2 regions of the Thermovirga lienii genome follow, and region 1 is predicted to be linked to the other one. Evidence: riboswitches for the same ligand, from Rfam matches in the RefSeq annotation. Region 1 holds a riboswitch; the other holds the start of a gene.

Region 1 (7,570 bases):
TCAGGGACGTAAGAGGCACATGTTACATCTTTAAGGATTTAAAGGACCTCGAAAGCTTCGTGGAGATTCCCTCTTGGGAGGAGATCCAGCAGGATAAAAAGGCCTTTGCCAGGGCTTATCTACTGACGGAACCGGAGCTTGACCCCTTGACCGGAAGGCCCATAGTCCAAAGGGTTGGTGACCGGTACCTGGTTCAGAACCCTCCGCAATTTCCTCTATCGGAAGAGGAACTTGACGAGATATACGAACTGCCCTACACGAGAAAAGCCCATCCAAGCTACGATCCTTTGGGAGGCGTTCCAGCCCTCGAGGAGGTTCAGTTCAGCATAACCGCTCATAGGGGGTGTTTCGGCAGCTGCTCCTTCTGCGCCCTATCCGCCCACCAAGGCAGGATAATTCAAAAAAGAAGCGATAGATCCATCCTCAAGGAAGCAGAGCTTTTGACCCGAATGGAGGGTTTCAAGGGCTACATCCACGACGTAGGGGGCCCCACCGCCAACTTTCACGAAAGAGCCTGCAAGATTCAGGACAAGGGATCTTCCTGCAAAAACCGCCAGTGTACGTGGCCTTCCTGCTGCCCAAAACTTCGAAAGTCAAACGATAATTACATGAAGCTTCTACGAAAGGTGCGCTCCATTCCCGGAGTGAAAAAGGTCTTTGTAAGGTCGGGCATACGTTACGACTACATAATGGCGGAGAACAACCGCTCCTTCCTTGAGGAACTCTGCGAACACCACGTAAGCGGCCAGCTAAAGGTGGCCCCGGAACACGTTTCGGCCCGAGTCTTGAACCTCATGCGAAAGCCCCCAAAGGAGGTGTTTTTAGAGTTCAAGAAGCTCTACGAGGAGGTCAACCGCTCCTTGGGAAAGAAACAGTTTCTGGTGCCCTACCTGATATCGAGCCACCCGGGAAGCACCCTGGAGGACGCCATAGAGCTTGCGGAGTTTCTAAGGGACATCCGTTACCACCCTGAGCAGGTGCAGGACTTCATCCCTACCCCAGGCACCCTTTCTACGTGCATGTACTACTCGGAGATAAACCCATACACGGGCGAAAAGATCTTCGTGGCCAAAACTGCCAAGGAAAAGGCCATGCAGCGAGCTCTGCTTCAGTGGAGAAACCCAAAAAACTACAAACTTGTAAAGGAGGCCCTATTGAAGGCAGGAAGAAGGGACCTAATTGGAAGGGGCAAGAAATGCCTTATCCGAGAGGACACAAGGGATGAAGAAAAGCACAAAAAAGGCCCAACAAAGCATAAAACCCACCCTAAGAATAAAAACCTAGACGAGAAAAAGAGAAAAAAGAAAAGATAACGACCTGCCTATACAAAAACGGAAGCCCCAGTTTCCCGGGGCTTCCGTTCTCTCTAAAAATATATCTATTAAAGGAGTAAAGGTGCAGGAAGCAAAGGTTGCGGCGGCCTTGCGCTTCCAGATGGTTAGTATATTGATTTTTTTCAAATTGTCAACACTTAAGTGTAAAATTCTCTACAATGTCTCAATTTTCAAACAATTATCCTTTGTTCTGCACACTTGGGCGTCCTGGTCCTCTCTCCTCGTCGGCTATACCAGCCTTAAGCACCTAAAACTGGTATTCCAGCGTAAGATACGCTCTTCTTTCTGGCCCGTAGTAATAGGTTCCCCATGACTCGCTGGCCCAGTAATCCTCGTCGAAGATGTTGTAGGCCGAAAGCCTGATGGTGTAAGGCTTTCCCTTGTACTCCAAGGAGGCATCCACCGTCGTAACATTGGATTCGACACCTTGTCCTTCGTTTCTGTTGCCCAGGTAGTGAAGTACCACCTGGCCGGACAGGGGGCCGTTGGTGTATATGAAGGAAGCGTCCACGTCCCATTCGGGGGTACGGGCCCTCTTCCATTGATTGTTTTTCTTTTCCTCTGCCCTCATCCACGTAGCGCCAAGCTCCAGATCCCAAAGGGAGGATATCTTCCAACGCCTGGAGAGCTCCAATCCCCAAGCCCGGTACTTATCGACGTTATCGTATTCTTTTCTGTCGCTTGACCAAACAATCTTGTCTTCCATGTCCATATAAAACATGTTAGCGCCCCAGGGGCCATCCTCATCCTTCCCCTTGACGCCCAGCTCATAGCTGTAACCCTTCTCCGGCTTCAAGTCGGGATTGGGAAGGACCCATGCACCATCACCTGCTATCTCGTAAAAACTTGGCATGGCAAAGAACCTTCCCGCAGATAGGTACCAAAGATTACCGTTCATCGTCTGGTAAGACAGGGAGAGTTTAGGGTTCAGCTCATTGTAGTCTTTTGCGTTATCTTGGTCCCATATCTCGTAGCGCAATCCCGCATTGAGGATAAAGTCCCCAACAGGCCTTGAAATCTCAATAAAGGGAGCGTAGTTTTTCCTCTTTCCTTCTGTATACCCAGAAAGCTTTTCATCTCTAAAGGAGGCCCCCCAGGAGACCAAGGCATCTTTCCAAGAGGTGTTTTTGGAAAACTCAGCCCCCCATGCTTCGTCGTCGTAAAAACTTCTGCCCTCCGGATCTTTGTAGTCTTTTTCTTCCTCATGCCTGTAAAGTATTGCCCTGGCAGTTTCCCCTTCCCATTTAACATAAAACCTTGAATAATCATTCTTTTGTTGATTTTCATCCCCATTATAGGTCCAGCGGGAGGTATATTTGCCCCATACTCCTGAGAAGGTGAATGGGCCACTTTTCAACGTCAAACCCCCTGAGTCCTGGTCGTAATCAAGATTCTTGTTTATAACCGTACCATTCCAGGACAGGCGTGACTCTCCTTCCTCTGAATGGCCGTACCATATCCTGGCGGAAAAATCCCCCTCGCTGGTCCAACCGCTGAAGGAGCCCTCTCGCCAGTCGTTGGTTCCAGCGCCTCCCGTGATCTTTACCCCTTCGCCCAAAGGTTTTTTGGTTATTATGTTTATCACACCCGCTGCAGCCATGGAGCCGTATAAAGCGGAACCAGCCCCCTTGACCACCTCGATACGCTCTATGTCCTCCAAGGGAATGGAGCGCAGGTCGTATGCCGCAGCCCCTGCCCCATGACTGGCCTTATAGTAGGGCACTCCATCAACCAAAATCAAAACCTCAGTCACAAGGCCCCTGAGCTTTATGTTGTCCTCTTGAGTACTGCCGTTGCGGGAAGATATATAAATTCCCGGGACCGTGGAGCTTAAAAGCTCTCCCAGCTCGGTGGCTCCGCTTCGCTCTATGTCCTCCGAGGTAACCACGTACGTGGCAGCAGGAACCTCCTCCAAGGACTGATAAACCCTGGAGCCGGTAACTACCTCGGGCTCAAGGGTCAAAGCTTCCTGAGCGAAGGAAGCTCCCGCCCAAAGCCCTACCACCATGACCGCAATGGCCAAAAAACCTGAAAAAAGCCTTCCCAACTTCATATAAAACCACCTCTCCTACGAAGTTTGGGGCCACAAAAAAAGGCCCATAAGGGCCAAAAAATCCGTCTCCTCCCTGGCCCTCGCGGGAAGAAACTTCCAGCTGAAGGGATCGGTATCCGGACTTGGGGTCTTCCTCCAGGTGCGCCTTCCCAGCAAACTTGCCAGTGGCTCTATGCACCCTTCGTCACCCTCACCGTAGCGGGGCTGTGCCGGATTCTCACCGGCTTCCCGATTTCCCTTCCGCTAATCTTTCGTTTTGCCCACATAAAATATAGCCAAAACCCTCCAAAGTCAAGCCCTCAGCAAAGAACAAGGGGAGCTTCGATGCTCCCCTCAACATTGGTTCTATCTATTCATCCATGCCAATCCTTGGATCAATACCTGAAGATGGCCGCCACATCCTTGCCTCCTGGCACCTCCTCGGGACTTACCACGTACACCTTGCCCCTGCTCCTCAAGGTCTCCACCGCTGCAAGGTCCAAAAGATCCCTTGCCTCAGGATCCTCCCTGGAGGTAAGCTCCATTTCGTGTGTGGCTTTTTTCCATTTGCCCCACACCTGGACCCCCAAAGGCACAAAGAGTACCTCCACCCTGCCTGAAAAGGCCGCCGGCAGTACTTCCTCGAGCATGGAAGAGGCCTTGCCTGTCCCCAAAAGGGCCTCGAACTTCTCCTTTGCCTCCATTTCCTCTTTCTTGAAGATAGGTTCCACTATGGCCTTTGCCCTCTGGAAGAGTTCCTCAGCCGTCAAATTGTCCGGGCTTCCCTCCACGAACTCCTCGGTCACGTGGGGATAGGACGCAACCTCCTTGTACAGGGAGACCACGTAGGCAACTCCTGCTGGAACCAGAGGCGCCGTCTCGTCCTTTAGAAGCTCCCGTATTCCCTTGTCCACCATTCGCAAGAAGGTTTTGAGGTTTTCCTTGAAGTCCTCGTCTCCTGCACCGTGGCCATGAAAGAGTCCCTGCCGGCCCGGGGCTGAGCCGATCTGACCCTGTTTCTCCAGGGGCTCGTACTGAAGGGCCTCGGATATGCTCTGGGGAACGTTCTCCAAGTCGACGTTTCTGAAGTCCTCTTTGGTGCACTGGATCAATCTTATTTTCTTCTTGCTGAGGCACAGAACGTAAAAGTCATCCCCACCGCCTACAAGAGGCAAAAGGGGCTTTATGTGAAATCCCCGGGAAACCACCGCAAGCTTGGGGACCTCCAAGGGTATCCTGTAGATCCTCTCGTACCCCTCGGACAAAAACACTGCAAGGGCCTTGCTTTGGTTTTCCCAGAACATGGAGTTCGAAAGCAGTTTCTTAGCAGGTTCCAAAAGATCCTCCACTTCCTGCTCCTTGAGTCCCCGACCCAAAAGTTCGTCCTGCACTTCCCCAAGGACACTCTTGAAAGCTATCTGGCTCTTTCGGGGCTCTGCGGGAAGGGGCGTGGGCATGTAGATGGAAACGCTGGGGGCCTTCTGGTGTTCCGATAACGCTATCAGCTCGCTTCGGGTCAACAACCTCATGACTTTTCGCCTCCCTTTCCTTTGCTGTTCTGCTCTTTGAGGCAATTCCCCAATGAAAAGGGACGGGGAATCAGCCTCCTTTACTTTCTCTAATTATAACACTAATCTATCAAGACAATGGGGCATCCTCAAAGGAAAAACTTTCCCGTTCGAAAAGCTCCACACAGGCTTCCACTACCTTGTGGTCGTACAAAATTCCCTTTCCTGCTTTGATCTCCTCCAACGCCTCCTCAAGAGTCAAAGCCGACCTGAAGGGTCTGTGGGAGACCATGGCCTCCACTACGTCCGCAACGGCCAATATTCGGGCCTCAATGGGGATATCCTCGCCTGAAAGCCCTCTGGGGTAGCCAGAACCGTCCAATCTCTCGTGGTGGGCATAGACTACTTCCGCAAGAACTGGCCTGTGGGTAAGCTTGCGCAATAGCTCATACCCTTTCTGGGGATGGGTGCGGACAATCTCCATCTCCACGTCGCTCAACCTGCCGGGCTTGTTCAAGATCTCCGCCGGCACTGCCACCTTCCCTATGTCGTGCACCAACCCTGCAAGTTTGACAAGCCTGATGCGCTCTTCTGAAAGACCCAATTTCCTGGCTAAGGCCTCTGAAAGAAAGGACACCCTTCTTTGGTGATCATAAGTATAGGGGTCCTTCATCTCCACCGTCTGAGCTAAAATTCCAATGGTGTCTTCCCAAAGCTTCTCAACCCGTCCCAGCTCCTCCTTGGCAAGGTCCCTTGCCGTTTTGTATTTGCGGGCCATCTCCGCCAAGGCTTCCACGTCGGTGTAAGAATTGAGTATCGCCTCCATCTTTCCATCGGAAAAGAGCGGGACTTGATTGAACAGAACGTGGAAGATCTCTCCACTCTTTTTCCTCCTTACCGTGACGCGCTCTATGCTTTTACCCTCTAAAGCCGATTTCATGTGATGTTCTGCCTCATGCATGCGGTCCTCGGGCACCACCAGCTCCCTCAAAGTCCTACCCTCTGCTTCCTCCCCGGAATAACCAAAGACCTTGGCGAAGGAACTATTGACCCGCTGTATCCTCATAGTGGTGGGATCCTGAAGAGCTACTGCATCTGGAATGGAGTCGAAAAGCCCCTCAAAGAAGGCCTTCTCCCTCAGGATCTCCTTCTTGCTGGACAAAAGCTCCTTGCCCTGGCTTATGCTTTTCTTAAAGGCACCATAGCCGCCCATAAGGCTCAGCACCAAAGCCATCGCCAATATGATGATCCCAGCAACTATCCAATCAGGATAGGAACCAGCGCCCCCATTAAGTTCCAGCCATTTTCTAATGGAAGCCTGTAGCACCGAGTTGGGGTCGTTTTTCATCTGCTTCAAATTGAAATCTATGACCTGCTTGAGAACGTTCTGCCTACCCTTTGGAAAGGCAAAACGCCACTCTGAGGGGTGGAATATGACGTTGGTGGCCACCACCGGGTATTTATGCTCATTGAAATACCCAAATATTCTACTGACGACCCCACAGGCCGCTTGCCCCCTCAATATGGCTTCGAATACCTCTTCCCCTGAAGGTACCTCCATGAACCTGCACCTGATGCCAAAATCCCCTAGGAGTTTTTTAAAATATTCACCGTATATGTCGCTTTTTTCCACCGCAACCGTCAAATCTTCAACGTCCAATATGGAATCTACGTTCAGGCCCTTTCGCTTGTAAAGCACCCCCCAATCGGTGAACACCGCCTCCGTGCTGAAATCGTAAAGTCTTTCCCTCTCAGGAGAGAAAACAATGGCTGTCATAACATCTATTTCTCCTCTTTCGAGGCGCTTCAATCCCTCATTGAAGGTTCCTTTGACGTATTGCAAAGTGTAACCTTCCTTTTTGGCTATATGCTCCAGGACATCGGCGTACAGTCCTTTGACCTTGTCATCTTCAGTAAAGATAAGGGGGTAATACTCATATACTCCTACCCTTATCAATTCTTCGGCACTGGACCTGACAGGAAGGAAAAAACACGCAAACAAACACAAAAGACATATCCACAAACATCTTTTCTTCATGCCTCGGCTCCTTCCTCTTCCTCTAGACTTTTGTTTGCTCCTTCCTTCACCAAAGCCTGCATTGCTCTCTCTTGGTCTATTTTATCAAGCACTCGTTCCAAACCTTTGCGCCTTGAATTGACCAGGGAGTCGTACTCGTCCTGAAGGGATTTGATCCTCTTGCCCAATTTATCCATCCTATCAAGGAACTTTTCCCACTCGGCTTTGAACCTGCCGAAAAGGGCCAGAATCTCCTTGGATGCCTGCTGTAGGGCAAAGTTTTCCACGGCCTGTCTCACTACGGCCAAAACAGCAAAGAGTGTAGTGGGGGAGCAGAATATTACTTTCCTTGAAAGGGCCTCATCCAAAAGCGCAGGTTCATTTTCTTGGATGAATGAAAAAACCTGCTCATTAGGGATGAAAAGTAGCGCATAGTCCACGGTCCCTTGCTCTGGATCTATGTACTCCCTGGAAGCTACTTCCTTTATCCTGTTTCGGACGTCCCTTATGAAGGCCTTAGCGTAAGAATCTTTTTCCTGCTCCGAAGGGGACTCCATATATCTTACATAGTTGTCGAAAGGAAATTTGACGTCCATATTGAGCACTAGGCCCCGAGGAAGAAGGAACGAAAAATCTGGCCTCGTGCCATTGGCCGTCTGGCTCTGTTTCTTGTAATTTA
Region 2 (7,570 bases), on a different contig from region 1:
ATGGCCATTCCTGGCATAAAGGGAGTGGAGGTGGGAGAGGGGTGCCGACTAGCAGACCTTCCTGGCAGTCAGGTGCACGACGGCATTTTTATGGATGAAAAAGGAAGGATCAAAAGGGAGACCAACCGCGCCGGAGGTATAGAGGGAGGCATGACCAACGGTGAAGAGGTGCTTGTAAGGGCCTTTATGAAGCCCATACCCACCCTCACTAGGCCTCTGCCTTCGATTCGCTTGGACCTGATGGAAGCTTCCTTTGCCCACAGGGAAAGAAGTGACGTGTGTGCCGTTCCAGCCGCGAGGATAGTAGCCGAGGCCATGCTGTCCTGGGTGATTGCGGCGGCCATAATGGAACAATTTGGAGGAGATATCCTGGAGGAAGTCCAAGAACGTTTTTCTTCCTATGTTAGTAGGGTTGGGAGGAGAGACGATGAAAAGGCCTAGCATATTCATAGGGGGGTTCATGGCGGCAGGCAAAACTACGGTGGGAAAGGCTTTATCCGTGAGGACGGGTATGCCTTTCGTTGATTTGGACGTTCTTATAGAGCAGAGGGAGGGCATGGCTGTAGCTGAGATATTTAAAAAAAGAGGAGAAGCCTACTTCAGGGAGCTGGAGAAAAAGACCCTGCTTGATCTTTTGGATGCCGGCAATATCATTGTCTCCCTTGGAGGGGGCACCCTTTTGAATCAGGACCTCAAGAGTAAGATCCTGGAGGAAGGAACCCTGGTCATATTGGGAGTTTCTCCACAAGAGGCCATTGCAAGGGCGAAGAACGAACCGGGCAAAAGGCCATTGCTTGACGAGGGAAAGGTAGAGGTACTTTGGAGGGAGAGGCAGAAGATATATGAAGGGGGCAACCTACATATAGAGACCGACGGAAAAACAGTGGGGGAGATCCTGGACGAGGTCCTTTTGAGCTTGGGACTTTTGACTGATGAAGATGCTCCAAAAATTGAGGAGGTAATAGACGACAGCATATTCATAGGTAGAGGCATCCTCTGCGAAGAAAAGCTTAGGAGCTTGTTGGGGGATGGGGATCTTCCTTTCGTGGTGGCCGACGAGCTTTCCGGTCCCTTTTTCTCAGGGAGGCTTAGGGCGCTGAAGGGGCTCTATATACTGCCTAGAGGTGAGGAGGCCAAGACATTAAGGCATGTGGAAGGACTGTATGAGGCCTTTGCCAAGGCAGGATTGGACAGAGGAAGCACCGTAATAGCTCTAGGGGGTGGTTCCGTGGGCGATGTGGCGGGTTTTGCCGCTGCTACCTGGATGCGCGGTGTGCATTTGGTTCAGTGCCCTACCACCCTTCTTGCTCAGGTGGATAGCTCCATAGGTGGAAAGGTGGGGGTAAACCTTCCTTTTGGTAAAAACCTTGTTGGAGCCTTTTACAGGCCAAGGGCAGTTGTAGCGGACGTCAAGTGCCTCTTGACTCTGTCTTGGGACAACTATAGACAGGGACTTGCGGAGATCGTCAAGTACGGCCTAGGTGAGGACTGGGAGCTTTTCAAGCTGCTGGAGAACAACAGAGAAGCCCTCGTCAGGCGAGACTTGGATTTTCTCGTGGAGGTCATAGCAAGGTGCGTGGCGATAAAGCAGAGCATAGTCAAAATGGACGAGCAGGAAAAAACAGGGGAGAGGATGCGCCTAAACCTTGGCCATACTGTGGCCCACGGCATAGAGAGCGCCTCGGGATACCAGTGGAGTCACGGGGACGCAGTCTCCGTCGGTTTGGTAGTGGCTACGACCCTATCGTGCAGGTTGGGACTTTGTGACGAAGAGACCTTGAACAGGCTCAAAAGCCTGCTGAAGGGTTTGGGCCTTCCAGTGAAGTCCCATTTGACCTGGGAGCAAATAGCTCCGTTCATAGAAAAGGATAAGAAATTTACCAACGGCAAATCAAGGCTTGTCCTTCCTGTAAAGGGTGAGAAATCCGTAGTTATAGAGGAATGCACTTTGGATAAATTTAGGGAGTGTTATGAAGAGATATTGGCTTCGGAATGATCGAAATTTAGGGCGGGAGGTATTTATTTAGGCCGAGAAGTTACCCTTCTCGGCCTAGGAAAGGAGACGACCTGTATGAGGTGTGGTTTCTTTAATGGTTTAGCAGACTTTGGGTTTCATGGTACCATATTTAACCATATAGTTGTGTAAATCGAAAACTCTATTTAACATGTGGGGAGTATGTTTATATTTGGCATAAAAAAGAGCTTTCCTGTAGTAATCCCATAATTCCTTCCTGAAATCTGGATGGGCGCATTTGCCGATTATTTGTTTGACCCTTTCTTTTGGGCTCAAGCCTCTCAGATCGGCTAAACCTTGTTCCGTTACGACGACGTGTACATCATGTTCGGTGTGATCATGATGGGATACCATGGGTACTATGGAGGATATATTCCCGTCTTTGGCCACAGACTTAGTTGTAAAGATGGACAATGCAGCGTTTCTGGTGAAGTCACCAGACCCTCCGATTCCATTCATCATTGCGCATCCACCTATATGAGTAGAGTTGACGTTGCCATATATATCTATTTCTATTGCTGTGTTCATTGCTATTACTCCGAGGCGACGAATTACTTCAGGGTTATTGCTTATCTCCTGGGGTCTGAGGATGGTGTAGTTCTTGTAGAATTTTAAGTTTTTATAAAAGTGGTCCAATTTTGAGGGAGAGATTGTAAAGGCTGTCCCAGATGCAAAGGATACCTTTCCTGTATCGATCAACTCCAGCACGGCGTCTTGCAGGACTTCTGAGTATATCTCTAAATTTTCAAAACGGGATTCTTTGAAGTTGGTTAGTACTGCATTGGCCACACTGCCTACGCCGGATTGTAGAGGGAGTAAATTTTTGGGGAATCTTCCTTTTTTGATTTCAAATTCAAGAAAATCAATTATGTGGCCTGCGATAAGCCTGGAATCTCTATCTATCTCCGCAACGGGGTTTGTAGAATCCTTTCGGTTTGAGATTACAATTGCGACAATTTTTTCTTTCGGACAAGGGATATATGGTATTCCTATTCTATCGGAAACTCTGCACAGAGGTATTGGCGATCTTAAGGGAGGGTCCCCAGGGTCATATATATCGTGAAGGCCTTCCAAATCCAGCGGTTGGGCAAAATTTATTTCCACTATTACTTTGTCTGCTTTTTGAACGAAGGTGTTCGTCGCTCCCACAGAGGTGGATGGAACTATCCCGCCGTCCTCTGTGATGGCAACAGCTTCTACTAAGGCTATGTCAATATTACCTAGATATCCTAGTTTTATAAATTGAGGCAAATGACTCAAATGAATATCGCAAAAATCTATCTGTCCCGAGTTTATGCCGTTTCTGCAGTCGGTGTTTGTTTGGTAAGGGTATCGTTTCTTAATGACGCCACTTCTTGCGAGAACTCCGTCTAATTCATCTCCTGTTGAGGCGCCCGTAATGATGTTTAGTCTTATATTTTCACCCTTCTGGGCTCTTTGGGCGATCATTTCAGGTACGACCTTGGGATAGCCTGCTGGAGTAAAACCGCTACATGCTACGGTCATTCCATCTTTGATGAATTTCGCCGCTTCCTCTTTCGATACCACTTTTTCTCTCAAAACCTTACTTCTTATTCTTTCATGAAGCTCCAATTTAGCTCACCTCTTTCTCTCAGATTATTTATATAGCAGGCAAAACAAAGATCATCTTGGTAAAAAGCACCATGCCGAAAAGAGCGAAAGGATACGTGGCCCCATAGCCTAAAACAGGCTCATCACTATTGACTGCTTCTATTGCTGCTCCCAAACCAGGTGTAGATGTCATGCCTCCACAGAGAGCTCCCAACAATAACGGCCAATCGAGTTTGAAAATTCTATGCCCGACCCAAAAACCAAAAAGGATAGATATGCTTCCTGCTACAAGGGAGGCAAAAAGTATGCCAATTAGATTGAAGCTCAACGTTTTGAAAAATAGGCTTCCATATTTAAGGCCTATGGAGCTTAGGAATATTAGTAAGGATAAGGATCTAACCTTATTAAGCACTTTCTCGTTAATCCTGAAATCCAAAAAGAAGACTTTCCTTTGATATCCTAATGCCAAGGAGGATAGCAAAACTCCACCTGTAGTGCCCAATTTGAAATATCCTATTTTGTATAAGGGGAGAGCAATATTGCCTAATAGGTAGCCTAAAATGCAGCATATAGCAAAACTCAAAACGAATGAAATTGCTTTTTGCATATTTACAGGCTTGTTTCCAGTTATATCTGCAGTTGCGTTAAGGGCATGAGAAGATGTCAATTCTTTATTTTGTGTTCCTATGTTGAAGACTTGAGGCAGTAATTTCGTAGAAAGAATAACCAGTAACACTCCTATAGGATAGCTTATAGCATATGCTATACCTACGTCAGCGGAGTAGTTTGACCCCATAATTTTCCCGTAATCAGTGGCGGATTCTAAGGCCGAGGCTAATCCAGGGGAGCTTGTAAGAGCTCCTACGTAAGTTCCTGCAGCATGTCCTTTGGATAAAGTTGGTAGTGTAAGAACAACAATGTAACTGGTTAAGGCGCCAATAAACGTTATCGATAACCCCAAAAGAGCGAACTTGAAGCCGTGGCTTTTGATTACTGTTTGTATCTTTTTGCCTGCAATAAGACCCACTGTAGCTATGAAAAATATGAGGCTTATCTTTATAAGCCACGAGGGTATCAAGAGGGAATAGTTTCTTAGAAAAAGAGACAAGGTCATGCCTGCTACCAACGCACCAGATTCCCCAAGACTAAATTTCCCAACGTTTAGCTTACCGAGGTGGTTACCTGCAAAGGCAGCGACTACAACCAGAAAAATGGTAACTATGCAACTTGAAGAGCCCATGTTTACGCCCCCTTTTTGAATAAAAAAGTGCCCTCCACAGAGGAGGGCACTGGTAAAAACCAACCATTCGGATGTCCGAAGCAGACACCCATTGCCGCACCAACCATCCTCGTGGTTTTGCGTGCTTCTACATCACTGGCAGGTCTCCTGGCTCCGGGTCATCGCTTGGTTGAACCTTCCCATCGCATTAAAGCGACAGTGGCATATCTCAACCACGCTCTCCGTTACAGTGGCGGGACCGCGCCGGACTCTCACCGGTCTTCCCTTTTAAGCCTACCTTGCAGAGCAAGATAAGGCACCAATGATGCGCAAATATATGTAATTTTTTATAAAACGCTTCTTTATTCTGACGGGGAGTTTACTGCAATAAATGTGCTTTGTCAATTAGGTGTTGTTTATATGTGTTACCGGACAGTGATATTGTCACCCTGTAAGGGGACATTTTCGCTATCCGTTGTCAGCATAACATAGTCATGGTAACTAGAGGCCTTTTTAAGGCCTCTAGTTACCATTTGTCTACTTTTCCAAAAACGGATAACTCCAATGGGTGGGGGGATTTAGATTTTCTTTAATAGTTCTTGGAGAAATCCATCTAATCAGATTCAAGTAAGTTCCGGCTTTATCGTTGGTGCCTGAGGCTCGAGCTCCTCCAAATGGCTGCTGGCAAACTACAGCTCCTGTTGGTTTGTCGTTAATGTAAAAGTTACCTGCTGCATACCTTAATATTTTTGCTGCTTTTTCTACAGCCTTCCTGTCTTTTGCGAAGATTGAGCCTGTTAGGCCGTATGAGGAAGTGGAGTCGCATAACGTTAATGTTTCCTCAAAGCGCTCGTCTTCATACACGAAGATGGTCAGAACCGGCCCAAAAATTTCTTCGTTCATTGTCACGAAGTTAGGGTCGTTTGTTTCTATTATGGTGGGTTCTACGTAATATCCGGTTCTTTTATCTCCGTTGCCTCCGACTATTATCTTTGCGTTTGGCGAAGTTTTTGCTTTTTCGATGTACCCCATAATTTTTTTATAAGACGCTTCATCTATTACGGCGTTTACAAAATTTTTGAAGTCTCTAACATCCCCAACTGATAGATTTTTTGTCCAATCGACGAGGATTTCCCTCAACTTCTTCCAGATGGATTTAGGGATATAAGCTCTTGAAGCTGCAGAGCATTTTTGTCCCTGATATTCGAAAGCTCCTCGTACTAAAGCGGTAGCGAGGGCGTGAATATCTGCTGAATAATGGGCGAATATAAAATCTTTGCCGCCTGTTTCTCCTACTATCCTCGGATAGTTTTTATATTTTGATATATTTTCTCCAAGCTTTTTCCATAGTGTGTTGAAGGTATCTGTGGAGCCCGTAAAGTGTAAACCCGCGAAATTGGTGTTGCGGAGTGCAACTTCGCTTATTTCAGATCCTGGCCCAGGCAGAAAGTTTATTACTCCCGGAGGCAGTCCAGCTTCTTCAAAAATCTTCATCAAGTAGTAGCTGGAAAGCAAAGAAGTTCTTGCAGGCTTCCATATTGTTGTGTTCCCCATAGTAATAACTGATGAGTTGAGGCTTAGCGCAATGGCAGTAAAGTTAAAAGGCGATATGGTTAAAACAAATCCTTCAAGTGGCCTGTATTCCATTTTGTTTACACAATCATATTCGTGAGGTTGTAAAGGCTGCCACTGATAAATATATGATGCCTGATAAGCTCCGAATCTTAAGAAATCGATGCTTTCGCAGGCAGCATCTATCTCTGCTTGATGTACGTTTTTTGCCTGTCCCAGCATCGTAGCTGCATTTAATAAATAGCGATATTTGTTGCTGATTAGCTCAGCGACCTTCAGCATCACAGCACACCGTTCTGTCCAATGGAGGGATTCCCACTCTTTTTTGGCTAGTAGAGCCTCCTTGATAGCTAGTTCTGTTTCCTTTGGACCTGCTTCATGGTAGATGGCAAGGACATGCCCGTGGTCACATGGCATAGTTACTTCTCTTATCTTGCCTGTCCGTACCTCCTTCCCCCCTATAATCACGGGGATCTCGACCTTGATCTTTTCTTGGCGGGATAACTCCTTCCTCATCAGTTTCCTTTCAACGCTACCAGGAGCATAATTTTTGGTTGGTTCGTTCCTGGGTTTGGGAAAACAAAAGATCCCGTTATTCATAGAAAAAATCCTCCTTTCCAGTTGTGTCCGTTTTATTACTACTGGAAAGGATAAATAAGAATCTTGAAACATTAAACTTTTTGCTCATTTATGCTCTGTTTTGGGTTTATTGTTTTTGCACTAATTTGTAGAGTTTTTTGGGTCTTCCAATTTTAGTGAAAGGATACTCTGCAGACACTAGCTTGCTTTCTAATAGATACTCTAGGTATCTTCTTGCTGTAGCTCTCGATATACCCACAATACCTCCTATTTCCTTGGCAGAAAGAGCTTTATTGCTTTGTTCAAGGCATCGAATTACTTTCTCCAATAGCTTTTCTTGTATACCTTTAGGCAGGTCTCCTCTTAGGGGATGAACTTTAGTGTTTGCGAGCTCGCTCATCATTTTATCCAACTCTTCTTGATTCCAAGGGCTATCCCGCGTGGTAAGGCCCAAGTTGTACGTCCTGTAAGCTTTCAATGAGGATTCTAATCTTTTGAAGGAAAAGGGTTTTATCAGGCAATCGAAAGCGCCTTGACATATGACATTGCGTATTATAAATGGGTCACCGGTTTTTGCCATAACGATAAAATCTACCCTAGGGAAAGCGCTTCTA

Evidence for each region. A riboswitch is a leader RNA that binds a small molecule or an ion and turns the genes downstream of it on or off. The one in region 1 is predicted to bind cobalamin.
Region 2: linked by a shared signal. The riboswitch ahead of V7Z69_RS08665 (aspartate-alanine antiporter-like transporter) and the one ahead of V7Z69_RS02795 (TonB-dependent receptor plug domain-containing protein) in region 1 are both predicted to bind cobalamin.

The regions. Positions count from the first base shown of each region.
Region 1 is NZ_DAITZW010000004.1:61,724-69,293, forward strand. Features, by position in the region: gene V7Z69_RS02790 (YgiQ family radical SAM protein) at 1-1,313, shown strand, start outside; gene V7Z69_RS02795 (TonB-dependent receptor plug domain-containing protein) at 1,582-3,387, opposite strand; cobalamin riboswitch at 3,478-3,654, opposite strand; gene V7Z69_RS02800 (baeRF3 domain-containing protein) at 3,762-4,895, opposite strand; gene V7Z69_RS02805 (HD domain-containing phosphohydrolase) at 5,005-6,912, opposite strand; gene V7Z69_RS02810 (DNA recombination protein RmuC) at 6,909-7,570, opposite strand, start outside.
Region 2 is NZ_DAITZW010000040.1:5,219-12,788, forward strand. Features, by position in the region: gene aroC (chorismate synthase) at 1-441, shown strand, start outside; gene aroB (3-dehydroquinate synthase) at 428-1,996, shown strand; gene V7Z69_RS08660 (acetyl-CoA hydrolase/transferase family protein) at 2,096-3,607, opposite strand; gene V7Z69_RS08665 (aspartate-alanine antiporter-like transporter) at 3,636-4,826, opposite strand; cobalamin riboswitch at 4,947-5,144, opposite strand; gene pruA (L-glutamate gamma-semialdehyde dehydrogenase) at 5,343-6,977, opposite strand; gene V7Z69_RS08675 (response regulator) at 7,084-7,570, opposite strand, start outside.